Regions from separate parts of the Streptosporangium sp. H13245 genome, predicted to be linked through region 2. Evidence: predicted binding sites of a transcription regulator. Region 2 holds the regulator's gene; the other holds the start of a gene.
What was found. The regulator HrcA, encoded in region 2, represses chaperone genes, less so after heat shock. The targets are predictions, from matches to a motif close to TTGGCACTCTCNNNNNGAGAGTGCCAA.

Region 1: groL (chaperonin GroEL) is a predicted target of HrcA. The motif match lies at 4,215-4,241, and genes of this name have one in related genera.

Annotation. Positions count from the first base shown of each region.
Region 1 is NZ_JBSZKT010000011.1:22,036-36,393, reverse strand. It holds gene ACW9TB_RS19010 (hypothetical protein) at 1-228, opposite strand, end outside; gene ACW9TB_RS19005 (HelD family protein) at 360-2,381, shown strand; gene groL (chaperonin GroEL) at 2,479-4,104, opposite strand; gene ACW9TB_RS18995 (cold-shock protein) at 4,615-4,815, opposite strand; gene ACW9TB_RS18990 (MoaD/ThiS family protein) at 5,163-5,438, opposite strand; gene thrC (threonine synthase) at 5,461-6,741, opposite strand; SAM riboswitch class I at 6,756-6,898, opposite strand; gene ACW9TB_RS18980 (S1 family peptidase) at 7,042-8,559, opposite strand; gene ACW9TB_RS18975 (RNA polymerase sigma factor) at 8,763-9,320, opposite strand; gene ACW9TB_RS18970 (alpha,alpha-trehalose-phosphate synthase (UDP-forming)) at 9,560-10,984, shown strand; gene ACW9TB_RS18965 (MFS transporter) at 11,071-12,261, shown strand; gene otsB (trehalose-phosphatase) at 12,471-13,256, opposite strand; gene ACW9TB_RS18955 (DUF3263 domain-containing protein) at 13,411-13,713, opposite strand; gene ACW9TB_RS18950 (SAM hydrolase/SAM-dependent halogenase family protein) at 13,831-14,358, shown strand, end outside.
Region 2 is NZ_JBSZKT010000015.1:92,893-107,250, reverse strand. It holds gene holA (DNA polymerase III subunit delta) at 1-46, shown strand, start outside; gene rpsT (30S ribosomal protein S20) at 223-495, opposite strand; gene ACW9TB_RS22480 (glycoside hydrolase family 18 protein) at 672-1,673, opposite strand; gene lepA (translation elongation factor 4) at 1,748-3,586, shown strand; gene ACW9TB_RS22470 (glycoside hydrolase family 18 protein) at 3,669-4,946, opposite strand; gene ACW9TB_RS22465 (hypothetical protein) at 5,188-6,021, shown strand; gene hemW (radical SAM family heme chaperone HemW) at 6,167-7,378, shown strand; gene ACW9TB_RS22455 (DUF4870 domain-containing protein) at 7,395-8,075, opposite strand; gene ACW9TB_RS22450 (DUF3097 domain-containing protein) at 8,100-8,915, opposite strand; gene ACW9TB_RS22445 (hypothetical protein) at 8,974-9,741, opposite strand; gene hrcA (heat-inducible transcriptional repressor HrcA) at 9,924-10,937, shown strand; gene dnaJ (molecular chaperone DnaJ) at 10,952-12,094, shown strand; gene ACW9TB_RS22430 (16S rRNA (uracil(1498)-N(3))-methyltransferase) at 12,188-12,919, shown strand; gene ACW9TB_RS22425 (hypothetical protein) at 12,981-13,691, opposite strand; gene ACW9TB_RS22420 (SigE family RNA polymerase sigma factor) at 13,688-14,167, opposite strand.

The DNA.
Region 1 (14,358 bases), on a different contig from region 2:
ATTTTTGTCGCCGCGCGTCACCGGCGCCAGCAGAGCGCCCGCCGTGCAGCAGGCCGCGACGGCCGCGAACAGGGACGACACTCCGACCACCCCGTCCAGCCTGTCCGCGCAGCCGGGATCGGAGCAGAAGGCCTCGAACCCCCAGCCCGCGAACACGGAAAGCCCCCAGAGCGCGGCCAGGAGAAGATTCGCGACGGCCGGTATGACAGGAGAGATCCGCACGATCATTGGGATACCCGCGACCGCCGCGTCCCAGTCCGCCGTTAATCCTTTTGAGACGCGGGAGGACCACCGCTAAGCTGGTCGATTCGCTGCCCGATGACCACCACCTCCGTTTATCGAATGGGAGGCGCTTCAGCGTGCCCGCACATCAATTGGCCCCCGACATAACCGACGACACCGCCCGGATCCTCGCCGCCGAGCGCGAGCATCTGGCCGTCTCCAGGGCGGCGCTGCGCGCGATGCGCGAACACGCCCGCTCCCTCTCCTCCGACGCCGCCGGAGACTGGGTCTCCCAGCAGATCCTCCAGGCGCTGCTGGACCAGCGCGTCGAGGCGCTCGCCGACCACTCCGGCACCCCCCTGTTCTTCGGCCGCCTCGACCGCCAGGCGGGAGACGACCTTCCCGGTACGGTCTACGTCGGGCGCAGGCACGTCCACGACGACAGCAGCCGCCCCCTGGTCATCGACTGGCGGGCCCCGGTCTCGCGGGCCTTCTACCAGGCCAGCCCGTCCGACCCGATGCGCGTCGCCCTGCGCCGCAGGTTCGGCTACCGGGGCGGCGACCTGACCGCCTACGAGGACGAGCGCCTCGACCAGGGCGGTGCCGCCCTCGCCCAGAGCAGGATCCTCACCGAGGAGATCGAGCGCCCGCGCTCGGGGCCGATGCGCGACATCGTCGCGACGATCCAGCCCGACCAGGACGAGATCGTCCGCTCGGACCTGGGACAGACGGTGTGCGTCCAGGGCGCCCCCGGCACCGGGAAGACCGCCGTCGGCCTGCACCGGGCGGCGTACCTGCTCTTCACCCACCGCGAGCGGCTCGCCCGCTCGGGCGTGATGATCGTCGGCCCGAACCGGGCGTTCCTCTCCTACATCTCCTCCGTGCTCCCCGCCCTGGGCGAGGTCAAGGTCGACCAGACCACGGCCGCCGGGATCCTCGGCGACCACTCCGCCCCGGAGGATCCCGCCATCGGCACGATCAAGGGCGACGCGCGGATCGTCCCCGTGCTCGGGCGCGCCCTGTGGATGCACGTCGTCAAGCCCACCGAGGGCGTGCTGTTCACCAAGGGGATCAACCGCTACCGGGTGGCCGACCACGAGGTCCGCGAGATCGTCGCCGCGCTGCGCGGCACCACCCGCTACGGCCCGGGGCGCGCCACGCTCGCCCAGCGCCTCGCCCACCTGGTGCTCGTCCGGATGGAACAGCGCGGCGAGTCACCCGACGACCGGGTGCAGGACGCGGTGGCCAGGTCCAAACCGGTCAAGCAGCTCGTGGACGCGGTCTGGCCCAAGCTGACCCCGCAGCAGGTGCTCCACCGGCTGTTCAGCGACCCCGCCTTCCTCGCCGCCGCCGCCAAGGACGACCTCACGGCCGAGGAGCAGTCGCTGCTGCTGTGGGCGAAGCCCGCCAAGTCCTTCCGCTCGGCCAGGTGGTCGGCGGCCGACGGCGCGCTGATGGACGAGCTGGCCGACATGATCGAACGGACCGTCCCGCTGGGCCACCTGGTCGTGGACGAGGCCCAGGACCTGTCGGCCATGCAGCTGCGGGCCCTGGGGCGGCGCTGCCGCACCGGCTCGGCCACCGTGCTGGGCGACCTCGCGCAGGGCACCACGCCCTGGTCCGCCCGCTCCTGGACGGAGGTCCTGACCCATCTCGGCTTCGAGGACGGCGCGGTCACCGAGCTGACCCTCGGATTCCGGGTGCCCCGCGAGGTCCTCGACTACGCGGCCAGGCTGCTGCCCTCCGTCGCCCCGGACCTGGCCGCCCCCCGGTCGCTGCGACCCGGCGCGGGCTCGCTGTCGGTGCGCCCGGCACCCGACCTGGCCGAGGCACTGGCCCGCGCCGCCGAGGAGGCGCTCGCCCGCGAGGGGTCGATCGGCGTCATCGTCCCCGACGCCTCGGTGAGCGCGGCGTCCAAGGCCCTCGCCCACCTGGAGCACCGGGTGCTGAGCCCCGACACGGTCGACGACCACCGCCTCCTGGTCATCCCGGCCTCCCTGGCCAAGGGACTGGAGTACGACCACGTGATCGTCTCCGAGCCCGCCGACATCGTCGACGCGGAACCCCGGGGCCTGGCCCGCCTCTACGTGGTCCTGACCCGCGCGGTCACCTCCCTCACCGTCCTGCACTCCAGGCCGCTCCCCGCGCAGCTCGGCTGACCTCGGGGCCGCGTACGGCCGGGCGCGCGGAGACCAGGACACAAAAAGAGGCGGCCCCGGCACTTCGGGGTCGCCTCTTTTTCGAAAGCGCGTGGACTTAGAAGTCCATGTCGCCGCCGCCGGGCATGGCGGGGGCGGCTCCGGCCTTCTCGGGCTTCTCGGCGATGACAGCCTCGGTGGTGAGGAACAGCGCCGCGATGGAGGCGGCGTTCTGCAGCGCCGAGCGCGTCACCTTGGCCGGGTCGATGATGCCCGTCTCGAACAGGTTGACGTACTCGCCGGTGGCCGCGTTGAGGCCCTCGCCCGCGGGAAGGTTGCGCACCTTCTCCACCACGACGCCGCCCTCAAGGCCGGCGTTGACGGCGATCTGCTTCAGCGGCTCCTCCAGAGCCTTGCGGACGATCGCGGCACCGGTGGCCTCGTCGCCGAAGAGCTCCAGCTTGTCGAACGCCTTGGCGCCGGCCTGCAGCAGCGCCACGCCACCGCCGGGGACGATGCCCTCCTCGACGGCCGCCTTCGCGTTGCGAACGGCGTCCTCGATGCGGTGCTTGCGCTCCTTGAGCTCGACCTCGGTCGCCGCGCCGGCCTTGATGACGGCCACGCCGCCGGCCAGCTTGGCCAGACGCTCCTGGAGCTTCTCGCGGTCGTAGTCGGAGTCGGTGTTGTCGATCTCGGCGCGGATCTGGTTGACCCGGCCGGCGATCTGGTCGGCGTCACCGGCACCGTCGACGATGGTGGTCTCGTCCTTGGTGACGATGACCTGGCGGGCCCGGCCGAGCTGGTCCAGGGTGGTGGACTCCAGCTTCAGGCCGAGGTCCTCGCTGATGACCTGGGCACCGGTCAGGATGCCGATGTCACCCAGCATGGCCTTGCGGCGGTCACCGAAGCCCGGCGCCTTCACCGCGACCGACCGGAACAGGCCACGGATCTTGTTGACGACCAGGGTGGCCAGGGCCTCGCCCTCGACGTCCTCGGCGATGATCAGCAGCGGCTTGCCGGCCTGCACGACCTTGTCGAGAACCGGGAGCAGGTCCTTGTTGGCGGACACCTTGGAGTTGACGACCAGGATGTACGGGTCGTCGAGGACGGCCTCCATACGCTCCGGGTCGGTGACGAAGTACATCGAGATGAGGCCCTTGTCGAAGCGCATGCCCTCGGTGAGCTCAAGCTCAAGACCGAAGGTGTTGCTCTCCTCGACGGTGATGACGCCTTCCTTGCCGACCTTGTCCATCGCCTCGGCGATCATCTCGCCGATCTGCGGGTCACCCGCGGAGATGGACGCCGTGGAGGCGATCTGCGCCTTCGTCTCCACGTCCTTGGCGAGCTTGGACAGCTCCTCCGACACGCGCTCGACGGCGGCCTCGATGCCCTTCTTCAGGGACATCGGGTTGGCGCCGGCGGCGACGTTGCGGAGACCCTCGCGTACGAGAGCCTGAGCGAGCACGGTGGCGGTGGTGGTGCCGTCACCAGCGACGTCGTCGGTCTTCTTGGCGACTTCCTTGACGAGCTCGGCCCCGATCTTCTCCCACGGGTCTTCGAGCTCGATCTCCTTGGCGATGGAGACACCGTCGTTGGTGATGGTGGGGGCGCCCCACTTCTTCTCCAGAACGACGTTGCGGCCCTTGGGGCCGAGGGTCACCTTGACGGCGTCCGCGAGCTGGTTCATGCCACGCTCGAGACCGCGCCTGGCGTCCTCGTTAAACGCGATCATCTTGGCTGCCATACGGCTAGACCTCCCAGAGACAGGGTGGCTTACACCGGACCGAGCCGACGCCCGCGACGGCATGTGGGCCCACGACTCCGTTCGGCGGGCCCCATCGCCTCGATCCAGGATTGGCACTCTCTATGCGCGAGTGCCAACAATCTGTTTAGCACTCTACCCCAACGAGTGCAAGCCACGATCCGTTGACCTGGGCCGCGGGCGGAGGGGGCTTCAGCTCCGCGTCATGCCACCGTAGATCCCGCGTCACGTCGGCGTACGCGGCATGTCATCGTCGGCGCGCGGCCCGCGCCACCTCGGGGGTTCGTGTCGTCACGACGGGTCCCGTGCCGCGCCCGGCACTCTCTTCCCCCGCGCGCCCGTACGCCCTGGGCGACCTCGGCGCGCCCCGTGCAACGCGAAGGCCCGGCTCGCCGGTTGGGGGGCGAGCCGGGCCTAGGCGGTCAGGATCCAGCGGACTGCGATACCTCGGGATCCACCGGCTCTTCCCTGCGAATTCACGTAACGGCTACGTCAGACCGCCCGGACGGACTCCGCCTGGGGGCCCTTCTGACCCTGGGTGATCTCGAACTCGACCCGCTGGCCCTGCTCGAGGGCACGGTAGCCATCCATCATGATCGCGGAGTAATGGACGAACACATCCTTACCACCGTCTACCGCGATGAAGCCGTAGCCCTTGTCCGCGTTGAACCATTTGACGGTGCCCTGCGCCACTTGCGACTCCTCTTACTGGTCTTATAGGACGACGCCCATTCCTCTCGCGAAGTCCTCAATCTCCGGGGCGGACTTCGCTCCGTCGATCGTTCCGACCATACCTGTGGGAAGCGGTAGGGCAACAGAGTCAAGCACCAAACTACCTCTTTACTAGAGCTTTCTGTACGAGAGCAGAGTTTCACCATCACTATTAGTTAGTTAAGGGTCACGTTATTCATCCGCGCCACAAATATGAGCTTGTGTCATAAAACACGGCACCCACCCGGCCGGAGCCGGGTGGGTGCCGTGAAGTCGCGAGCCCACAGGGGGCGGGGCGGCGCGGTCAGGGCCGCGCGAGGGCGGGAGAATCAGCCTCCGGCCACCGCCGGGATGATGGAGACCTGAACGCCGGGGGGCGTGGCCGTGTCGAGGTTGTCAACAAAACGGACGTCCTCATCCCCCACATAGACGTTGACAAAACGTCGGATCTTTCCCGCTTCATCAAGAATCCGGGCACCGATCCCCGGGAAGTCCGCGTCGAGCTTCTGAAGAACATCGCGCAGGGTCTCCCCCTCTCCGTTCACCTCGGCGGCACCATCGGTGTAAGTCCGGAGAATCGTCGGAATCCGCACAGAAACGCTCATAATTCAGTACCTTTCACGATTTCTAGGCGATAGCCGCACGGAATGCGTCAAGAGAAGGCCGAATCACCGCGGTCGGGCGTGCCTCCGCGGCTACCGCGTCGAGGGTCTTGAGACCGTCGCCGGTGTTGAGGACCACGGTCTCGGCGTCGGGGTCGAGCGTGCCCGAGGCGACCAGCTTGCGCAGCACCCCGACGACGACGCCTCCCGCGGTCTCGGCGAAGATGCCCTCGGTCCTGGCCAGCAGCCGGATCGCGTCGACGATCTCGGCGTCGGTGACGTCCTCGACCGCGCCGCCGGTGCGGCGGGCGATGTCCAGGACGTACGGGCCGTCGGCCGGGTTGCCGATCGCCAGCGACTTGGCGATCGTGTCCGGCTTGACCGGGCGGATCACGTCGTGGCCCGCCTTGTAGGCGGCGGAGACCGGGGAGCACCCCTCGGCCTGGGCCGCGAAGATCTTGTAGGGCTTGTCCTCGACGAGGCCGAGCGCGATCAGCTCCTTGAAGCCCTTGTCGACCTTCGTGAGCTGCGAGCCCGACGCGACCGGGATGACGATCTGGTCGGGGACGCGCCAGCCGAGCTGCTCGGCGATCTCGTAGGCCAGCGTCTTGGACCCCTCCGCGTAGTAGGGCCGGAGGTTGACGTTGACGAAGCCCCACTGGTCGCCCAGCTCGTCGCCGATGAGCTCGGAGCAGAAGCGGTTCACGTCGTCGTACGTGCCCTCGATGCCGATGAGCCTGCCGCCGTACACGGAGGCCATGACGATCTTTGCCTGTTCGAGGTCGGAGGGGATGAAGACGCAGGCGTCCAGCCCGGCCCGCGCGGCGGCGGCGGTCACGGCACCGGCCAGGTTGCCGGTGGAGGAGCAGGAGAGGGTGTGGAAACCGAAGTTTCTGGCCGCCTCGACGGCGATAGCCACCACGCGGTCCTTGAAGGAGTGCGTGGGGTTGCCGGAGTCGTCCTTCACGTGCAGGGAGCGGATGCCCAGCTCGCGGGCGAGGTTTCCGGCGTTGACGAGCTTGGTCCAGCCGGGCGCCATGTTGGGCTTGGAGGCCACGTCCGCGGGGACGGGCAGCAGCGAGCGGTAGCGCCAGATGTTGGTCGGCCCCTCGGCGATCCGCTCCCGGGTCACACGCCCGAAGTCGTACGCGATCTCAAGGGGCCCGAAACACTCCGTACAGGCGAAGTCGGGACCGAGGTCGTAGCGGGCACCGCACTCCCGGCAGGACAGGGCCACGGCGGGGCCGAAGCGCCGGTCGTCGGCACGAGCGGAGGAGGAGGTGTTCTCAGTGGTTGCGAGCGCCATGAAGCGAGGCCTTTCCCTCATCTTCGTCTGCGGACCACCCTGGTCACAGACCGGAATTGGCACCTGTCCCGGCCGACCTCGTTCAGATCACGAGTCTTGAACCGGGATGGTTGCCGGGGCTTCGCAGGGCCGGTCCCTCCACCCCTCTGGATGAGCAAATATTCAGTTGGAAACCTGACGCGCAGGTCCTAAGCACTCTACCTCGCCCCGCCGTCCTCCTGACCTCTTGTCTCACTGGGCGAGACTTGACGTGTTATCCAGCGGAACCGGCGGGTTCGGGGCCCAGGTCGCGAGGACGGGTCACGGTGTCCTGTACCCCAGGGTGTAGGGGCCGGAACCGGTCGCTGCGAGCACCCGGTAGCGGTAGTAACCGGCCGTACCGGTGTAGGAGATCCTCTCGTCGGGACCCGCGCCGTCGGAGGTGGCGACGATCAGCCAGCTCCCGCCGCTCCACTTCTGCAGGTACAGGTCGAAGTCGGTGCCGTCACCGGCGTCCAGGCAGGCGGTGTGAAGACCCGTGACGGTCGACGCGTAGTACCGGCCGCCCGGCCGGTAGACGGACCGGCCGGTGGCCAGGGTGCCGCTCCGGGTGTACGGGAAGCCGGTGCAGGTGCCCGTGACCGGTGGCGGCGGGTTGCCCGCGGTGGTCCTCAGGTCCAGGCCGTAGGCGGTGAGGATCTCGCCGACCGGCTGGAAGTAGGTGGTGCCGCCCTGGCCGCAGTTGCCCGAGCCGCCGGAGGTGACCCCCTGGGCCTGGTCGACGGAGATGAAGGCGCCGCCGGAGTCGCCGGGTTCGGCGCAGACGTTGGTCCGGGTCAGGCCGAAGACGGTGCCCTGGGGATAGGTGACGCTGGCGTCGCGCTGCTGGACGAGGCCGCAGTGCCAGTCGGTGGTGGATCCGGACCGGCAGATCGAGGCCCCCTCGATGGCGATGCGGGCGCCCGCGACGGGAACGGTGCCGCCCGCGCCGTTGTCCACCGCCGGGGTCGCCGCCCAGTGGGCGTTGGTCTCGATCCAGGAGTAGTCGTCGCCCGGGAAGGAGGAGCCCTGGAAGACACCCTGGACGACCCGGTTGTAGCCGGTCGTGGCGTCGCCCGGCCTGCCGCAGTGCCCGGCGCTGACGAAGCCGTTGTGAGTGCCCCTGATCACGGGGAAACCGATCGAGCAGCGGCTGACGACGCCGATGTAGTAGGCGTTGCCGCCCACCAGGTCGTGCAGGGGCAGCGGAACCTCGGTGGAGGGCAGCACGACCACCGCGCCCGTGTCCACGCCCGCGCTCTCGACGAAGTTCTGGGCGTTCTCGGGTTTCGGGGAGAGGACGACCACCTTGTTGCTCTTCACGTCGACGAAGCGCGCGCTCGACACGAGCGGCTTCGGGGGCAGGGCGTCGTCGATCTTCTGTTTGATCGCGGCGAGCCGCTCCAGCGACCTGGGGACGACCTCGGCCAGGGCTCCCGCTTCGAGGATCGCGGGGATGTCGGCGGGAGCGGTGGTGGCCACCACCAGGGTGTGCGCGCTGTTTCCCCGGAGCCAGGCTCCGCCAAAACGATGGCCGAGCCTCCTGCCCAGCCGTGCCGCGATCGGGCTCAGGCGGATCTCGTTGAGCAGCCGCGCCTGGGCCTGGACAGGGGTCAGCCCCAGGCCCCGCTCGATCGCCTCCAACATGCCGGGCGGCGGCTGCCGCGCCACCGACGCGCCCGCGACGGCGGGCGGGGCTTGTGCGTCCACCTCGCGTCCGGCACCCGCCGGTACGGCGGCCAGGGCGAGTGCGGTGAAGATCAGGGCGCATCCCGTGACGACGACGTGTCTGCGGAACATGCGGGCTCTCCTCGACCTCTGCCTGCGAAGCGCGAGGGGGATCACCACATGTCATCGCTTGGTCACGCGATGCGGGCAACGCCACCTTAAATCAGGTGAGGCCACCGGGACCGTACGCCACGCGGAGGGTGCCCACCGGCCGATCGGCCCCGCTTTCCCGGGCCGCGCACGGGTCCCGTCTCGGAAAGGATCCTCGGAAAGGATCAGAAGCCGTAGGCGTCGCCCAGGGCTCCCTGGACGTACTTGCGCGCCTGGTGGATGCGTGACTTGGCGGTGCCCAGCGGGATCTTGAGCTGCTCGGCCACCTCGTTGTAGTCGAGCTGGCAGATGTCGCGCAGCACCAGCGCCTGGGCCAGCTCGGGCTTCTCGGCCTCCAGCGCCTCCATCGCGTCGAGCAGGTCGAGCCGGGACCCGGCGATCACGCTCACCCGGGCGACGTCCGGCTTCTGCAGCGGCAGCTCGTCCGAGCTCTGCTCGGCGGCGCGGCGCTTCAGCGAGCGGTAGGTGGTCCTGGCGCAGTTGGCGGTCACGATGTGCAGCCAGGTGCTGAACCGGGCACGCCCCTCGAAGCGGCCGATGTTGCGCGCCACCGCGAGCAGGGTGTCCTGGCATGCCTCCTCGGCGTCCTGCCGGAAGGGGAGGATCCGGCCGCAGTGCCTGAGCACGGCGGGCTCGATCCGCTTCAGCAGCTCACCGAGCGCGCGGTGGTCTCCCTGGGCGGCCGATCGGGCCAGGTCCTCGGTCGTCTCGTCCAGCGCCATCACAGGCCCCCATCAGCGGTCACGGTCGTTGGACATCCTATGGTCGGGACCTCGGACGGTGTCCCTCCCTCCCCGCCACAAAAAGAGGGATACAGCGGGGCTCATCACTTCACCTGCTGACAAGAGCTGACACAATTCGATGAACGCCATTCTTTCGTTGACCTGAAGAGCGAGGACAGCCCGGTGAGGTGCCGGTTAACCTTCAGGACAGGCGTGTCCCTAGCCAGTGAAGGGATCTCATGAGCGCGATCCTGGTGGCCTCCAACCGCGGCCCCGTCTCCTTCACCCTCTCCGAGGACGGCTCGCTGTCCATGCGCAGGGGAGGTGGCGGCCTGGTCTCCGGCCTGTCGGAGGTCGCGAAGGACCTCAACGTCCTGTGGGTCTGCGCGGCGCTGTCCGACGGCGACCGCGGCGCCGTACGGCTGGCGCCCGGCGGCAGGATCGACCAGGCGGGCTACGACACCGGGGCGGTGCGGATGCTCCACATCCCCCCGGCGACCTTCCACCGCGCCTACAACGCGGTCGCCAACTCCACCCTCTGGTTCGTCCACCACCTCCTCTACGACACCCCCAACAGGCCGTTCTTCGACGCCAGGTTCCGCAGGGAGTGGGAGTCGTACCAGGCCTACAACGAGGCCTTCGCGATGGCGCTGGCCGAGGAGGGCTCGCACGGGGCGCGGGTGATGGTGCAGGACTACCACCTGAGCCTGGTCCCGGCCATGCTCAGGGGGGAGCGGCCCGACCTGCGGGTGGCGCACTTCTCGCACACGCCGTGGGCCCCGCCCGAATACTTCAGCCTGCTCCCCGACGACGTGGCGACCGAGCTCCTCGAAGGCATCCTGGGCGCCGACCACGCGGGCTTCCTCACCGACCGCTGGGGCGGGGCGTTCATGGACTGCTGCGAGACGGTGCTCGGCGCGCGGGTCGACCGCGCGGAGCGTACGGTCACCCACCAGGGCAGGACCACCCGGATCGGCACCCACAGCCTGGGCGTGGACGGCAAGGCGCTCTGGACCCGGGCGTCCGAGCCCGACGTGGAGTCGCACATGGCCGCGCTCCGTGCCCAGGTGGGCGACCGCAGGCTGATCGTGCGGATCGACAGGACGGAGCTGTCGAAGAACATCGTGCGGGGCCTGGTCGCCTACAAGCAGTTCCTCGCGGCCCACCCGGAGTGGCACGGCCGGGTCACCCACCTCGCCTTCGCCTACCCGTCCCGGCACGACCTGCCCGAGTACCGCGAGTACACCGCGGCGGTGCAGCGCTGCGCCGAGGAGATCGAGGACGAGTACGCCACCGAGGACTGGGACCCGCTGATCCTCAACGTCGACGACGACTACCCGCGCTCGCTGGCCGCCTACCGGCTGGCCGACGTGCTGCTCGTCAACCCGATCCGCGACGGCATGAACCTGGTGGCCAAGGAGGGGCCGATCCTGTCTCCGCACAGCGCGCTGGTGCTGTCGCGGGAGGCGGGGGCCGCCGCCGAGCTGGGCGAGCACGCGCTCACGGTCAACCCCTACGACGTCTCGGCCACGGCCGCCGCGCTGCACGAGGGCCTGACGATGCCCTCGGACGAGCGCGCCAGGAGGGGCGTCCTGCTGGCCGCCGCGGCGACCGCCCTCCCTCCGCACCGGTGGTTCGCCGAGCAGCTCGACGCCCTCGGGTGATGGCTTGACTCACTAAATAGCTTTAGACCTGTATGAGATAGTTTTTGCGGCTATTTCACTTTTTCTGGCGTACGGGGAGAACCGAGTTGACCGCGATCGCGCCCGTCCGGCTGATCCGCGACCGCGCGACCTGGCTGATCTATCTTCAGCTCGGCGTCTTCGCCACCTACCTGTACGGCCTCAGCGCCGCGCTCCCGCTGCTCCGCCTCGACCAGGGCGTGTCCCAGGCGGTCGCCGGGCTGCACGGGACCGCGATGGCCGTCGGCGGGATCATCACCGGCCTCGTCCTGCCCTGGCTGACCGGGAGGATCGGCCGCCGTGCCGTCATCTGGACCGGCATGGCCGGGATGAACGCGGGCGTCCTCCTGGTCGCGGCCGGCACCGCGCTCCCGGTCACCCTCCTCGGGTACGGCGTCGCCAGCGGGATGGCCTCGATCACCCTGTACTCGGCCATGGCTGCGCTCGACGACCGGCACGGCAGCGCGGGCCCGGCGGCGATCAGCGAGGCCAACGCCGTCTGCGTGATCGTCGGCATCGGGGTCCCGTTCGTGGTCAGCGCCGCCGCGCAGAGCACCCTCGGCTGGCGGGCCGCGCTGCTGGTGCCCCCCGTGCTGACCGTGCTGCTCGCGCTCACCATGGGACGCGTACGGATTCCCGAGCCCGGGGACACCACCGGCGGTGCGGGCACGGGGGGCGAGGCCCGCTTCGGCTGGCGGTTCTACCTGGCCTCGGCCGTGCTGTTCTGCTGCGTGGCGATGGAGTTCTGCTTCAACCTGTGGGCGGCCAAGCTCTTCTCCGACCAGACCGGGCTGCCCGCGGCGGTGGCCGCGACCGCGGTCGCGGCGTTCACCGCCGGGATGGCGGCCGGGCGGCTGGCCGGGGCGTGGCTGGCCCTGCGGGTGCCCCCGACCGTGCTGTTCCTCGGCGCCCTGCTGGTCACGGCCGCCGGGTGGGCGATCTTCTGGCTGAGCGTGAACCCGGTCTTCTCCTACGCGGGCCTGGCCGTGTCGGGGCTGGGGGTGTCGCTGCACTTCCCGATGGCACTGTCGCGGGTGCTGGCCGCCTCCGGCGGGCGGCGGGACCGCGCGTCGGCCATGGCCTCGATCTTCGCCGGGCTCGCGGTGGGGATCGGGCCGTTCCTGCTGGGCGCGCTCGCCGACGGGTTCGGCACCCAGCGGGCGTTCCTCATGGTCCCCGCCCTGATCGGGCTCGCCGTCGGAGGACTGCTGGTCACCATGGGCGCCCGCCCCCGGGCGGGGGCGGGCGAACCCGCCTGAGCGGGTGTTCCCGAAAGACCTGACCTGAACGGGTGTTCCCGAGAGACCTGAACGGGCGTTCCCAGGGGTGGCCGGACCTGCCCGGATGACCCGCCGGAGCTGCGCGTCCTGGCGACGAGCCGGGAGCCGCTCCGAGGGGGTGGCGGCGGGACCTGCCCGGATGACGCTCTCGGCGAGAGCCCTCTCGGCCGGAGCGCGTGGTCACCCGATCAGCCCCGCGCCTCGCTCTCGACGGCGTCGGCGATCGAGGTGAGGAGCTCCAGGACCCCCGGGGGCCCGTTCACCACGATGTCGGCCTCCACCTCGATCTCGGGCGATCCGCTGAACACCGTCACCCCCGGCAGTCCCGAGGCCCGTACGGCCGCGAACGCCGGGAGGTCGCCCAGGTCGTCCCCCGCGAACAGCACCGACCTGGCGGCCCGCTCGCGCAGGAAGGCGCTCAACGCCACGCCCTTGTCCATCCCCGGCGGGCGCAGCTCCAGCACGAACTTGCCCGGCTCCACCGTCAGCCCCGCTCCGGCCGCGAGCGCGGCGACCGGCTCGCGCAGCGCGTCGAGCGTCGCCCACGGGTCGGCCGCCTGCCGGGTGTGCACGGCCACGGACCGCTCCTTGTCCTCGATCCTGACCCCCTCGATCCCCGCGGCCAGCGGGACGAGCCCGGTTCTGGCGAGGTCGAGGCCCGGGTGGACGGGCGGCGCGGCGAGCGCGCCCGCCTCCCAGCGTTCGAGGCCGTAGTGCCCGAGCACGACCAGCCCCGGCACTCCGGCCAGGGAGCCGTACTCGACGGCCGTGGCGGCCGGGCGGCCGGTCACGATCACCACGGCGCCGATCAGGTGGCCGAGCCTGGTCAGCACCTCGGCCCCGCCGGGATGGATCCTGGCCGCCGCGGGGTCGGGGACGATCGGCGACAGCGTGCCGTCGAAGTCGAGCCCGATCACCGCCCCCGCCGGATCGGCGGCGATCGCCTTCAGCACCTCGGACGTGTTCGTCGTCATACCCGCCTCAGCCTGTCGAGTGTGTTCACCGTCACGCTCACTCCAACCCGCCGGACCCCGGCCTGTCGAGTGTGTTCACCGTCACGTCCGTTCCAGCCCGCCGAGCCCAGGCCCCGCTCTCGCGAGCGCCCGCCCGGTCGGTCGTACCCGGAGATCAGGGGCGCAAGCCCATCTTCCGGGCGGCGCGGTCGCGGCGGCGGGTCTCGCGGAGCCGGCGCAGGCGCTTGACCAGCATCGGATCGTGGGCGAGCGCCGCGGGCAGGTCGATGAGCTCGCTGAGCAACTGGTAGTAGCGCGTCGCGGAGATGTCGAAGGCCTCGCGAACCGCCTGTTCCTTCGCGCCCGCGTAGCGCCACCACTGGCGCTCGAAGGCGAGCAGCTCGCGCTCCCTGTCGGTGAGAGCTCTCGGCGCGGGCTCCGGAGCGGCGCCGTCACCGGAACTCGGCGCGGTGTCCATTGCTTCCTCCTCCGTCGGAGCGCGCGGCGATCACATCGCGCACGCGCGGCCCGAAGTCAGGATAGTCCGGAATTTCGCGCTGTTCATGACGGATGTGGAGACGTACAGTCACCAGATGTGACCTCTGTCATCAGCCTTCTCACCGATTACGGACTGGAAGACGGCTACATCGCCGCATGTCACGGCGTGATCGTCGGAATCTCTCCGGAGTCGCGGATCATTGACGTGTGCCATCTGGTCCCCTCGGGGGACGTACGGCGCGGGGCGGCGATCCTGGCCCAGACGATCGCCTACCTTCCCCCCGGCGTGCACGTCGCCGTGGTGGATCCCGGCGGCGGCGGCTCGCGCAGGGCCGTGGCGGTCGAGGCCGGCGACCACGTGTTCCTGGGCCCGGACAACGGGCTGCTGTCGTGGGCGATCCACGCCAGCGGGGGCGCGCGTGCCGCCTACGAGCTGTCCAACGCCGACCTCTTCCTGAAACCGGTCTCGCCGACCTTCCACGGGCGCGACCTCTTCGCCCCCGTGGCGGCGCACCTCGCCATCGGGCGCCACCCGTCCGAGCTGGGACCGGCGATCCCGCTGGAGCGGCTGGTGACGCTGCCCGCGCCCACCTCCGTGCTGCAGGAGGGCTACGTCGAGGGGGAG
Region 2 (14,358 bases):
GGAGCACATGGTCCAGACCGTGGTGGCCAGCCGCACGGGGCGCTAGGGGAGCCGCCCGGGTCGGCCGGGCCCCGGATTCCTCGGGCGATCCGGATTCCTTGGGCGGGGCAGGGAGAGGAAACTTCCTCGGGCGGAGCTGGGAGAAGAGGGGCCGGGAGAAGAGAAGAAACGCGAGAACGCCGCATCCCCGGCGAGGGGTGCGGCGTTCGGCGATGCGTGGGACTACTTGGCGGCCGACAGGGCGGCGGCGCGCTGGGCGATCGCCGACTTGCGGTTGGCAGCCTGGTTCTTGTGGATCACGCCCTTGCTGGCGGCCTTGTCCAGCTGGCGGGAGGCGGCGCGCTGCAGCACGGCGGCCTCTTCGACGTTGCCCTGCTCGGCGGCCTCGCGGAACTTACGGATGGCCGTCTTCAGGGAAGACTTGACAGCCTTGTTACGCAGCCGGGCCTTCTCGTTCTGCCGGTTGCGCTTGATCTGGGACTTGATGTTCGCCACGAAGAAGCCTCGGTGAATGTCGTTGGATGGGGCGCGCGGGCAGAGAGGGCGCGCCACACGCAGTTGACTAGGCTACCAACTGCCGTGGTCGACACTCAAATCGACAGGCCGGGCAGAGGGATGCCTGATCAGTTTAGCGTGTGGTCCCGGTGGCTCGGACCAGAAGACCAGAATCCCTACGGCTTGAACCAGAACTTCTCGTACTCCACCCAGTCCTCCTTGGTGGCGGCGAAGTCGACGTAGAGCGCGAGGCCGAACCGCTCGCGCGGTTTGCCGTACGAGGTCAACGCCAGCCGGGCGCCCCGGGCCGCGTTCTCGACGCTCTCGGCCTCGTCGGCCCAGGGGACGTCGTGGTCGTGATAGGCCGGGGCGCCGATCAGCACCGTCTTCTCCTCGGGGACGAGCTCCAGCGCCAGCGAGCTCTGCCGTACGACGTAGCCGCCGTAGACGGAGGGGAAGGGGAGGTAGGAGTCGTAGGTCATGATCGCCACCTGGTCGGTGAGCTTCGCCACCTGGGCGAAGTAGTCGGGCGACCAGTACTTGTCGCGGCCGATGGCGGCGCGCGCGGCCGGGCGGACGAGCGGGAAGGGCTCGATCTGCGGGGTCGAGGTGGAGAGCAGGCCGTCGCCCACGATCGCGCGGGTCCGGGTCAGCAGGTCGAGGAAGTCGGTGTCGCCGTCGCCGATCGGCTCGAAGTTGTAGTGGACGCCGTCGAAGCCGAGCGCCGTGATCGCGCGGGCGCCGTCCAGCACGCGCTGCCTGGAGGCCGCGTCGTCGAGGTCCAGGACGCCGTCGACCTTCTGGCCGAGCCAGGCCGACACCCTGACCTTGGGGAGTTCCTCGCGCCACCACTTCAGGAAGTCGGCCGCCTTCGGGTATTTGCCGACGGGTAGTGTCCCGTCCGGATCGAACGGGCCGGAATGGACGTACACGTCCTTGATCCCGGTCTTCCTCAGCCGGGTGGCGAGGGTACGCACGTCGTCGGCCGTCTTGCGGCCGTCGACCCACGCGTGGCCCAGCCACAGGGCGTCGTGGCCGGTCGTCTTCGCCCAGGGGGCGGGTGTCCCGGTAAACTGCAGGGTGAGGGTGGCCACGGCCACCCCTGGAAGCGCGAGGAGCAGGGCCGCCACCATAGCGAGGAACCGCAGGCCGCGCCGTGCTCTGGTCCGGGCAATCACCCGGACATGTCACCATGGAAGACGGCTGGCATGCCAGCCGTGTGATCGTCATCAATCTGTTGAAACGGACCCCGGTGCGCATTCAGCCTGGCCAGACCGACCCCGCTGTGCTCCGCAACTTCTGCATCATCGCGCATATCGACCATGGCAAGTCGACGCTCGCCGACCGGATGCTGCAGATCACCGGAGTGGTCGACGACCGTTCCATGCGCGCTCAGTACCTCGACCGGATGGACATCGAGCGCGAGCGCGGCATCACGATCAAGTCGCAGGCGGTCAGGCTCCCGTGGCGGGTCGGCGACGCCGACTACGTCCTCAACATGATCGACACCCCCGGGCACGTCGACTTCACCTACGAGGTCTCCCGGTCGCTCCAGGCGTGTGAGGGCGCGATCCTGCTGGTCGACGCCGCGCAGGGCATCGAGGCGCAGACGCTGGCCAACCTCTACCTGGCCATGAACAACGACATGACGATCATCCCGGTGCTCAACAAGATCGACCTGCCCGCCGCCCAGCCGGAGAAGTACGCCGCGGAGATCGCCCACCTCATCGGCTGCGAGCCGGAGGACGTGCTGAGGGTCTCCGGCAAGACCGGCGTGGGCGTCCGCGAGCTGCTGGACCACGTGGTGGCGAACATCCCCGCCCCGGTCGGCGACGCCGACGCGCCCGCCCGCGCGCTGATCTTCGACTCGGTGTACGACACCTACCGGGGCGTGATCACGTACGTCCGGGTCATGGACGGCCACCTGGGCAAGCGCGAGCGCATCCTGATGATGTCCACCACCGCGGCCCACGAGACGCTGGAGATCGGCGTCATCTCGCCCGAGCCGAAGATCGCCGACCAGGGGCTCGGCGTCGGCGAGGTGGGCTACCTGATCACCGGTGTGAAGGACGTCCGCCAGTCGCGGGTCGGCGACACGGTGACCTCCGTGACGCGTCCGGCCGCCAAGGCGCTCAGCGGGTACGAGCACCCCAAGCCCATGGTCTTCTCTGGCCTGTATCCCATCGACGGGGACGACTACCCCGACCTTCGCGAGGCGCTGGACAAGCTCCAGCTCAACGACGCCGCCCTGGACTACGAGCCGGAGACCTCCGCGGCCCTGGGCTTCGGATTCCGCTGCGGCTTCCTCGGCCTGCTCCACATGGAGATCGTCCGCGAGCGGCTGGAGCGCGAGTTCAACCTCTCGCTCATCTCGACCGCGCCCAACGTGGTCTACCGGGTGATCATGGAGGACGGCAAGGAGGTCGTCGTCACCAACCCCTCGGAGTTCCCCACCGGCAAGGTGGAGAAGGTCTACGAGCCGATGGTCAAGACGACCGTGCTCGTCCCCTCGGAGTTCATCGGCGCCATCATGGAGCTGTGCCAGAACCGCCGGGGCAACCTGCAGGGCATGGACTACCTGTCCGAGGACCGCGTCGAGATCCGCTACACCATGCCGCTCGGCGAGATCATCTTCGACTTCTTCGACCAGCTCAAGTCCCGTACGCGCGGCTACGCCTCGCTGGACTACGAGCCCTCGGGCGAGCAGGAGTCGGACCTGGTCAAGGTCGACATCCTGCTCCAGGGCGAGGCCGTGGACGCCTTCAGCGCGATCGTCCACCGGGAGAAGTCGTACGCCTACGGGGTCGAGATGGCCAAGAAGCTGCGCGAGCTCATCCCCAGGCAGCAGTTCGAGGTGCCGATCCAGGCGGCGATCGGCGCCCGGGTCATCGCCCGTGAGAACATCCGCGCCATCCGCAAGGACGTCCTCGCCAAGTGCTACGGCGGCGACATCTCCCGCAAGCGCAAGCTGCTGGAGAAGCAGAAGGAGGGCAAGAAGCGGATGAAGATGGTCGGCCGCGTCGAGGTGCCCCAGGAGGCGTTCGTCGCCGCGCTGTCCACCGAGTCCTCCACGGACAAGCCCAAGAAGTAGCCGCCGGGGGCGGTTGTAAAACGTGCGGGCGAGGCCGCTGGTGACCCAGATCCTGCGGCCTCGCCCGGTATGAGGGGGTCGCTCAGCGCAGGACGCTGTAGAGCGCCGAGGTGAGCGACGCCTTGTTGTCGTCCTGGTCGATGGACCACATCATCGAGCCGCCGAGGCCCTTCAGGCGGATGTAGGCCGCCTTCTGGAGCAGCGAGGCCGGGTCGTCGTAGGACCAGAACTCGTTACCGTCGTAGAGCCACACCGACCCGGTCAGCAGGTCGCGGTAGCGCTTGCCGGGCTTGTTCACGAGGACCTTGTAGTCCTCGGTCCCCGCGGCGAAGGTGCCGGGAGCCGGGCCGGTGGAGGTCCCGTACAGGCCGTTCTTCCCGCCGGTGACGCCGGTCCAGCCCTGGCCGTACGACGGCACGCCCACCACGATCTTCTTGGCGGGGGCGCCGCGCGTGATGTAGTCGCGGACGGTCTGGTCCACGCTGTACTTCACCGGGTTGGGGTCGCGGCGGTCGTTGAACAGGTTCCCGTTGTGGCCGGTGACGGTCTCCCACGGGCCGTGCAGGTCGTAGCCCTGGACGGTGGCGAAGGTGAGCTGCTTGAAGACGTCGCGGACCTCGAAGCCCGCGTCGATCTTCGCGGCGGCGGCGGGCAGGAAGGCGGTCAGCTCGGTACGCCGGTCGAACTCGTTCATCTGGCGGCGGATCTCGGTGACGAACAGGGTGAAGTTCCGCTTGTCCTCGGGACGGATGACGTTGCCGACCTCGCCGGAGGAGCCGGGCCACTCCCAGTCGAGGTCGATGCCGTCGAACACGCCCGCGCCGGTGCCGGGGGCGGTGCCGGGCAGGTTGCCCTTGAGCCACACGTCGATGCAGGAGGCGGCCAGCTTGGCGCGGCTCTCGGGGGTGAGCACCGCGTCGGAGAAGTACTTCGAGCCGGTCCAGCCGCCGAGGGAGATCAGCGCCTTGAGGCCGGGGTGCTTGGCCTTGAGCTTCTTCAGCTGGTTCAGGTTGCCGTTCAGCGCCTGGCCCGCCTCGTCGGCGACGCCGTCCACGCTCTGCTCGGCGGGCACCGGGCGCTGCCAGTCGGCCCACGGGTCGGGGGAGTAGCAGGTGCCCTCGGCGTTGACGAAGCCGAAGGCGTAGTTGATGTGAGTCAGCTTGGCGGCGGCGCCGCTGGTCTCCATGTCCTTGACGTGGTAGTTGCGACCGTAGACGCCCCACTGGATGAAGTAGGCGACCCGCTTGTAGCGGTCACCGTGTCCCTGGGGGGTCTGGGCCTGGGCCGGGGCCGGAACGGCCACCGCCGCGAGACCCGCGGCGAGGGCTGCCGCGATCACTTTACGGAGGAGTCTCTGCACGGGCTTCTCCACTGCTTGGAATAGTAACTTATAGGAAACTTTCCTTTAAGTTTCCCCGGATCGTAGACCTGCGTGATCTGGCCGTCAACGGCCAACGGCGTTTTGACCGGTGGGCGGCGGGATGCTTCGACTAACTTGGTAAGGCATGGAGCAGCAGGCGTTCTGCAACCGGTGTGGCACCCCTGTGAGCGGGCTGCCGCGATGCCCCAGGTGTGGGGCGCCGACGGGGGGGCAGCCCCCGGTGAGCCAGTCCCCACCGGCCCAGCCCGTTCCCCCGGGCGGGAGCCGGATCCCGCCCGGGGAGTGGCGGCAGGACCCCGCCGACTGGCAGCAGCATCTCCCGCCGGACGAGCGGCCCCGGCCGCCCACGCCGGGAGGCTGGGCTCCGGCACCGTCGCGGGGCCGCGACCGGCCGCCCCGCGAGGACCGCAAGGTCTGGCCGCCGGTCGCGCTGGCCACGCTCTTCGCGGTGATGACGGTCGCCGCGGGGGCCTTCTGGCTCACCCTGAGAGACGGCGGCACGTCCGTGGCGGGCGGCATCCGGACGGCGGCGAGCGGTGACCGGGCGGAGGCCGAGACCGGGACGCCCCCTGCCGGGCGGGTCGCGCGGGTCCCACAGGGGCCCGGGGACGCCGAGACCCAGGCCAGGGTCCTCGACGCCCTGCTCGCCGACAGCGGCGGCTCCAGGTCGGGCCTCGGCTCGGCCCTCGACCAGCTGCGTTCCTGCGAGGGCACCGCCACCGGGCTCGCCACGCTCCAGCGGATCACCGCCGCCCGCCGCGAGCAGGTGGTCCAGGTCAGGGCGCTGGGGGTCGGTGCGCTCGACGGCGGCGACGCGGTCAAGGAGCGCCTCACCAGGGCCCTCACCGCCTCGCTCGACGCCGACGAGGCGTTCCTCGCCTGGGCGACCCGCCAGGAGGCCGGGTGCGACCGCGCCTGGAGCGGCGACGACGACTACCGGCGGGGGCTCGCCTTCTCCGGCGAGGCGACCACGGCCAAGAAGGGCTTCCTGAGGCTGTGGAACCCCCTCGCCCGGCGGTACGACCTGCCGGTGCGGGACGAGCACGAGATCTGACCCCCGGGCGGGGGTTCCATCACTTCGAGCCGGTCGGTGTCCCCGAGCAGGCGTTCCAGCCGGTCGGCGTCCCTGGTCGCCTGATCCTCGGCGTACCTGATCCTCGGCGTACCGGGCATCGCGGAGGAAGCGGCAGACTTGGGGCGTGCCATCCACACTTCCCGACGGGGATCCCGCGCCCGCCTCGGGCGAGCTCCCGGAGAGCGCGCTCGCCGGGCTCGGCGAGCGGCCCTTCGGTTTCTACGTCCACGTCCCCTTCTGCGTGACCCGGTGCGGTTACTGCGACTTCAACACCTACACGGCGTCCGAGCTCGGCCCCGGCGCGTCGCAGAAGGACTACGCGGACACCGCCGTCGACGAGGTGCGGCGGGCACGGGCCAACCTCGGCGCCGCGCGCCTCCCCGTCGAGACCGTGTTCTTCGGCGGGGGAACCCCCACCCTGCTTCCCGCCGGAGACCTCGTACGGATCCTGGGGGCGATCGAGGAGGAGTTCGGGCTCGCCCCCGGCGCGGAGGTGAGCACCGAGGCCAACCCCGAGTCGGTGGACCCCGCCTACCTGGCGGAGCTGCGCGCGGGCGGGTTCAACCGGATGAGCTTCGGGATGCAGAGCGCACGCGAGCACGTGCTCCAGGTGCTGGACCGCCGCCACACCCCCGGCCGGCCCGCGCGGGCCGTACGGGAGGCGCGGGAGGCGGGGTTCGACCACGTCAACCTCGACCTGATCTACAGCACGCCGGGGGAGAGCGACGACGACTGGCGCGCGTCACTGGCCGCGGCGATCGAGGCGGGACCCGACCACGTCTCCGCGTACTCGCTGATCGTCGAGGACGGGACGAGGCTGGCCGCCAGGATCAGGCGCGGCGAGCTGCCGATGCCCGACGACGACGTGGCGGCCGACCGCTACCTGATCGCCGACGCCATGCTGGCCGAGGCGGGGTTCGAGTGGTACGAGGTGTCCAACTGGGCGACCTCGGAGGCCGGGCGCTGCCGCCACAACCTCCTCTACTGGACCGGCGGCGACTGGTGGGGCGTCGGCCCCGGGGCGCACAGCCACGTCGGCGGCACCCGCTGGTGGAACGTCAAGCACCCCGCCGCCTACGCCCAGCGCCTGGCCGCGGGCACCTCGCCCGCGCACGCGCGCGAGGTGCTGGGCCCGCGGGACAGGGCGGTGGAGCGGCTGATGCTGGAGCTGCGGCTCGCCAGGGGCTTCCCGCTCGGGGAGCTGGAACGCCCCCCGGTGGTCGCCCGCGCGCTGGCCGACGGCCTGCTGGAGGTGGAGTCGTTCAAGGCGGGCCGCGCGGTGCTCACCCTGCGCGGCCGCCTGCTGGCCGACGCGCTGGTCCGCGACCTCACCTGAGGGACTCTCGGGCGGGTCAGCTGACGAAGCGGATGTTCATCGGGTAGCGGTATCTCTCTCCCCGGTTGGCCGCCACCGCGGCGACGATCGACATGATGATCGATCCGATCCAGAGGAAGAACATCAGCACGAAACCGATGAGCACGAACGCCAGGACCCAGGAGACGACGTAGACGATCAGCACCGTGAGCTGGAAGTTGAGCGCCTCGGCGGACTGGTCGCGCACGTAGGGCGACTCGTCCTTCTTCGCCAGATAGAGCACCAGCGGCCCGACGAAGGAGGTCAGCAGGCCCAGCAGGTGGGCGAGCATCGACATGGTGGTGTCGTCGCTGCCCGGCCTCGGGCCGTACGTCCCCGGCGGGACCTGGTAGCCGTACCCCTGCGGCGCGCCGTACGCGTCGTAGCCGGGGTATCCGGGCTGGTAACCCCCCTGGTGGCCGCTCTGGTAGCCGCCCGCGTCGTACGGGGAGGCGGGCGGCGGGTAGCCCCCGTAGCCCTGGCCCGGCTGCCCGTAGCCCTGGCCGGGAGGCCCGTAGCCCGGTCCCGGGTGGCCGTAGCCCTGGCCGGGCGGGCCGGGCTGGCCGTACCCCGGGGGCGGGGGCGGGGGGCTCTGACCCGGCCGGGTATGGCCGGGAGGGGGGTCACCGATACGCCGTGTCCGGTCGTCGCCCGGTGGGTCCTCGGGGTTCTCGCTCATGTCCCCTCCTGATGGGTTGACGGCCTAGCCATCCTCGCCGGGAACCGTCACGAAGTCGATTAATTCCTCGACGGGGCCGAGGAGCTCGGGTTCCAGATCGGCATATGTCGTGACCGATCCGAGAATGCGGCGCCATGCGGCGGCGGGCTCCATATTCCAGCCCAGCGCGGCGACGACGCCCTCCTTCCAGGGCACGCCGCGTGGCACCGACGGCCAGGAAGGGATCTTGAGCACGCGCGGCCTGACCGCCTGCCAGACGTCCACGAACGGGTGCCCGACGATCAGCACGTGCGGTGAGGAGATCTGCGCGGCGATCCGGCTCTCCTTGGAACCGGGGACCAGGTGGTCGACGAGCACGCCCAGCCGCCGCTCCGGCCCCGGGCCGAACTCCTCGACGATCGAGGGCAGGTGGTCGACCCCCTCCAGGTACTCCACGACCACGCCCTCGACCCGCAGGTCGTGCCCCCAGACCTTCTCCACGAGCGCGGCGTCGTGCACGCCCTCCACGTAGATCCGGCTCTCCTTGGCGACCTGGGCCCGCAGGCCCTCCACCGCGATGGAGCCCGACGCGCTCCGCCGGGGGCCGCGCGGCGCGGCGGCGGGCCGTACGAGCGTCACCACCTTGCCCTCCAGGAGGAACGCGGCCGGCTCCAGCGGGAACACCCGCCGGCGCCCGAAGCGGTCCTCCAGGGTGACGGCCTCCTTGTCGCAGGCCACCACGGCGCCGCAGAAGCCGCCGTCGGCGTCCTCGACGACCAGGTCGAGCTCCGCGGGAACCTGGGGGATCGTCCCCCTGCGGGGGCGCCGCCAGTCTCCCGCCAGAACGTCACGCTCGTACATCACCGACCGCCCACCCTCTCTCGCCGGGGATCAGGTGGGACGCTAGCAAACACCACCGTCACCTGCCGTAGGGTCCCGGCTGTCCCCACTGCCCCACCGGCACCGCGGCGGCCTGGCGCTTGCGGGCGCCGCTCCGCTTCACCATCACGACGATCGTCACGACGATGGCGAGCAGGAACCCGATACCGGGGATCACGAACAGGGCGGCCACCCCGCCCACCAGCGAGTCGGCGGCCAGTTCCTTGCCCACGCCGAAGGTCGTGCCCTCCGCGGGGTCGGCGGAGCACTGGACCTGGTAGTCGCCCGCCTGGTCCACGCCGACCCGCAGGCCCATCTCCCAGGTGACGCCGTCGGATCCCGCGACGGTCTGCTGGATGTCGGGCTTCTGCAGGCGGGGCGTGCCCGTGCCGCCCTTCAGCGTGCACCCGAACTGGGTGGGCCCGCCGGTGGCGACGTAGATCGCGGGCTTGTCCGCCGGGTCGATCGCGACCGTCGCGGCCTCGCCGGGGGCGAACGTCTTCGTCGGGGCCGCGTCGGTGACCGCGCCGACGAGGCCGCCGGCGAAGCCGCCGACGCCGATGATGATGCTGACCAGGGCGAGCAGCCAGACACCGACGATCCATCCGATGCTCGGCTTGATCTTCCCGCTGGGCGGCGGCGGTCCCTGCGGGGCGCCGTAGCCGGGAGGGGCGTAACCGTACGAGGGGGGCTGCTGGCCGTACTGCTGCTGGCCGTACTGCTGTTGGCCATACGGCGGCTGCTGGGGGCCGCCGTGACCGGGGCCGCGGGAGGCGTCGCCCGGATAAGAACCGAAATCGTTGGACATGACCAAATTGTGGTGGGTGTCGCTTGGATCGCGATAGCAGTTGACTTGACAACGGCTTGCCGTCATCATCCGCAGCTCTTGCTTATCGCGCCTTCCGCGACGGGGCCGTACACTTGGCACTCGGGAACACAGAGTGCCAAACCTCGTGTTTCCCTCTGAACGCAGGCAGGGAGGTGACCACGTTGGTCGACGACCGCAAGCTCGCCGTGCTCCGCGCCATCGTCGAGGACTACGTGTCCACCAACGAGCCGGTGGGTTCGAAAGCTCTCGCGGACCGGCACAACCTGGGGGTGTCCCCGGCGACGATCCGCAACGACATGGCGGTTCTGGAGGAGCAGGGCTACATCGCCCAGCCCCACACCAGCGCCGGCCGGGTGCCCACCGACAAGGGCTACCGGCTCTTCGTCGACCGGCTCTCGCAGGTGAAACCCCTGTCGAGCGCGGAACGCAAGGCCATCGAGAGCTTTCTCGCGGGCGCGGTGGACATCGACGACGTCGTCATGCGGACGGTGCGGCTGCTGGCCCAGCTCACCCGGCAGGTCGCCGTGGTGCAGTATCCGACGCTGACCCACTCGACGGTCAGGCACGTCGAGCTGGTGCCGCTGAGCGAGCGCCGGCTGATGTTCGTGCTGATCACCAACACCGGCAGGGTCGAGCAGCGCGTGGTCGAGCTGACCAACGTCGTCGACGAGCAGCGCGTGGCCCATCTGCGCGCGATGCTCAACGCCTCCCTCGACGGATGCGGGCTCACCAGCGTCCCCGACAGGGTCGCCGACCTGCCGGAGCGGCTGCCCACGGAGGACCGGCCGCTCGCGGCCACTATCCTGTCCGTACTGCTTGAGTCCCTGGTGGACAGGCATGATGAGAAGATCGTTTTTGCCGGGGCCGCCAACCTCGCGGGAGCCGACTTCACCGTCGGGCTCCGCGACGTGCTGGAGGCCCTGGAAGAGCAGGTCGTGCTCATGCGACTGCTCGGTGAGACCTCCGACCTTTCCGCGCTGACCGTGCGGATCGGATCGGAGAACCCCTACACCGGACTCCAGGGCACGTCCATCGTCGCCGCCGGATACGGTTCTGGGGACAAGCAACTGGCCCGGCTCGGTGTGCTGGGCCCGACGCGAATGGACTACCCGGTCACGATGGGCGCGGTGCGCGCGGTGGCACGCTACGTCAGCCAGATCCTGGCTGCATCATAAGAGGTCAACGAAAAGTGGCTAAGAGCGACTACTACGGCACCCTCGGGGTGCGCCGCGACGCCAGTGCGGAGGAGATCAAGAAGGCGTACCGCCGCCTGGCGCGCGAGCTGCATCCCGACGTCAACCCCGACCCCGAGACCCAGGAGCGCTTCAAGGAGATCACGCAGGCCTACGAGGTCCTGTCCGACTCCGGCAAGCGACAGATGTACGACATGGGCGCCGACCCGTTCGCCTCGGGCGGGGCCGCGGGGGCCGGGGGCTTCGGCGCCGGGTTCCCGTTCAGCGACATCATGGACGCCTTCTTCGGCGCGGCCGGTGGCGGCGGCGGGCGAGGTCCCCGCTCCCGGGCCCGCCGAGGGCGCAACGCCACCATCAGGGTCGAGCTCGACCTGCGCGAGTCGGGCTTCGGCACCACCCGCGAGCTGGTCGTCGACACCGCCGTGGTCTGCGAGGTCTGCACGGGCTCCGGCGCCGCGGCGGGCACCCACCCCGACACCTGTGACATGTGTCACGGCCGTGGCGAGGTGTCCCAGGTCACCCGGTCCTTCCTCGGCCAGGTCATGACCTCCCGGCCCTGCCCCCAGTGCGGCGGCTTCGGATCGATCATCCGCAACCCCTGCCAGGAGTGCTCCGGCGACGGCAGGGTCCGCACCCGGCGGACCATCAAGGTCCGCATCCCGGCCGGGGTCGAGGACGGCACCCACATCCAGCTCGCCGGCGAGGGGGAGATCGGCCCGGGTGGAGGCCCGCCCGGAGACCTGTTCCTGGAGATCGTCGAGCGTCCCCACGAGATCTTCGAGAGGCGCGGCGACGACCTGCACTGCACCGTGCAGATCCCGATGACCGCCGCCGCGCTCGGCACCATCCTGACCATGGAGACGCTCGACGGCGCCGAGGAGCTCGACATCCGCCCCGGCACGCAGTCGGGGCAGACGATCCCGCTCTACGGGCGGGGCGTGCAGCGGCTGAACGAAACGGGCCGGGGCGACCTGCTCATCCACGTGAACGTGGAGACCCCCTCCCGCCTCGACACCGAGCAGGAGGACCTCCTGAAGGAGCTCGCCAGGCTCCGCGGCGAGGAGCGCCCGCCGGGCAAGTTCGCCCCCGGGCAGCAGAGCTTCTTCTCCCGCCTGCGGGACGCCTTCAATGGCCGCTGACGCGGCCCGCTCCCGGCCGGGACGTTCGGCTTCGCGCGTCGTCCCGGCCCGTTCCCGGTCGCGGCACCCCGGCGCGGTCCGCCCCGACGGCCCATGACCGTCCCGGTCTTCCTGGCCGAGCCCGGCGACCTGGCCAGGCCGGAGTTCGTCTTCGGCGGTCCCGAGGGACGCCACGCGGCGGCCGTACGGCGGCTGCGGGCGGGCGAGCGGCTCGACCTGACCGACGGGGCGGGCTCCGTCGCCGAGTGCGTGGTGATCGAGGCGGGCAAGGACTCGCTCCGGGTCGAGGTGCTGCGCCGCCACGACGTGCCCGCGCCGTCACCGCGCCTGGTCGTGGTCCAGGGCCTGCCCAAGGGCGACCGGGGCGAGCTGGCCGTGGAGATGATGACCGAGGCGGGGGTCGACGTGATCGTTCCCTGGTCCGCGGCCAGGTGCGTCACCCAGTGGAAGGGCGAGCGGGCGGCCAGGGCGCTGGCCCGCTGGCGCTCCACGGCCCGCGAGGCGGGCAAGCAGTCGCGCCGCTTCCACCTGCCCGAGGTGACGGAGCTCGCCTCCACCGCGAAGGTGACGGGCCTGCTGTCGGCGGCGGCGCTGGGGGTCGTGCTGCACGAGGAGGCCGCCGCGCCGCTGTCCGGGCTGCCTCTCCCCGCGGGCGGCGACATCGTCGTGGTGGTCGGCCCCGAGGGCGGGGTGTCCGGGGAGGAGATCGCCGCGTTCCGCGAGGCCAAGGCCGTACCGGCGCTGCTCGGGCCGACGGTGCTGCGCACCTCGACGGCCGGGGTCGTCGCGGCGGCGGTGCTCCAGACGCGCACCGGCCGCTGGTAACACCTGCCGCGAAGACCCTTCGAGGAGGACCGGTCAGGGCTCGCCGTGACCGGTCACCGCGCTAGCTCTGGATGGGGGTCGGGGCGAGGGTGCTCGCCTCCGTCGGCACGGGGGGCGACACGTCGTCCGAGGGCGCGCACTCGTCGGGCGAGCACGGGCTCTCCGAGGGAGCCGGTGGCCTCGTCCGCGTCCTCGTCGGCGTCGGTGTCGCCTCGACCTCCTCACACCTCGCGGGGACCCCGCTGGGCTCGGCGTCGGGGCTGTCGAGGGAGGTGGGGCAGGTGGGCGTCGGCGTCGCCGCGGGCTTGGGAACCGTCGTCGCCGGGTTGGTCCTGGAGGTCGGCCGCGCGCTGGAGGTCGCGCTCCTGGACGTGGTGGGCGTCGGAGGGAGCATCGTGGCACCGGGACCCGACCTGCTGACGGCCGGGAGCGGGGCGTGGTTGGACGGCGGCTGCGGGTCGGGCGCCGGGGGACGCGAGGTGGCCGACCCGTCGACGGGAGGGGTCGCCTCGGTGAAGTTGACCCCTTCGGTGCTCACCCGGGGGATCACCTGCTCGCGGAACTGGGGAACCACCATGACGACGGTCGCCGCGACGAGAACCGCGCCGGCGACGGAGGCCCCCGCGCGCCACCACACCAGCCAGCGGAGCCCGCGCCGCTCGATGCGGCCCCGGATTATCTCCAGCCCGTCCGGGGAGGGAACGACCGAGTTCGCCTCCGCGCTGAGCGCGCGGCGAAGCAGCTCGCCGTACTCATCCGGGGAGTCGGTCATGACAGTTGCTCCAGTGAGGTTCGTAGGGCGGCCATGCCGCGAGCCGTGTGGCTCTTGACCGCGCCTTTGCTGATGCCCATCGCGTGGGCGATCTGCGCCTCGGACAGGTCTCCGTAGTAACGCAGGACCAGGGCCTCCCGTTGGCGTGCGGGCAGCCCGCGGAGCGCTTCGATGACGGCGGACCGCTCGAACTCGCCGATCGCGCCGTTCTCGGCGCTCGGCGCGTCGGGCATGCCCTTGGGCGCGTACTTCTCGACGACCGCCCGGTGCCGAAGCACCGAACGTGATCGGTTGACGACCGACTGTCGCAGGTAGGCCAGTGCCTTGTCGGTGTCGCGCAGTCGGCGCCAGGCGCCATGGATGGCGACGAACGCGTCCTGCACGACCTCCTCCGCGGTTGCCATATCGCGGACGAGTAAGACGGCGAGACGCACAAGAGACCGATAGTGCGCGCTGTAGAGCGCGGTAACGGCCATGTCGGCATCCCATCCGACGGGCACCGCCCCGAGCGACCTGTCGGCCACGAGGGTCTCGGTGGTCACATCAGTGGGACGCTTGGCCTTCCCAGAGGGTTTACGCTCTTCCGGTTCATTAGGGGGCATGACCCAGTCGTGTCCTCGCCAGGCGGCCATATATTGCTGTGCGCAAAGGGCTGTCGTGGTTGAAG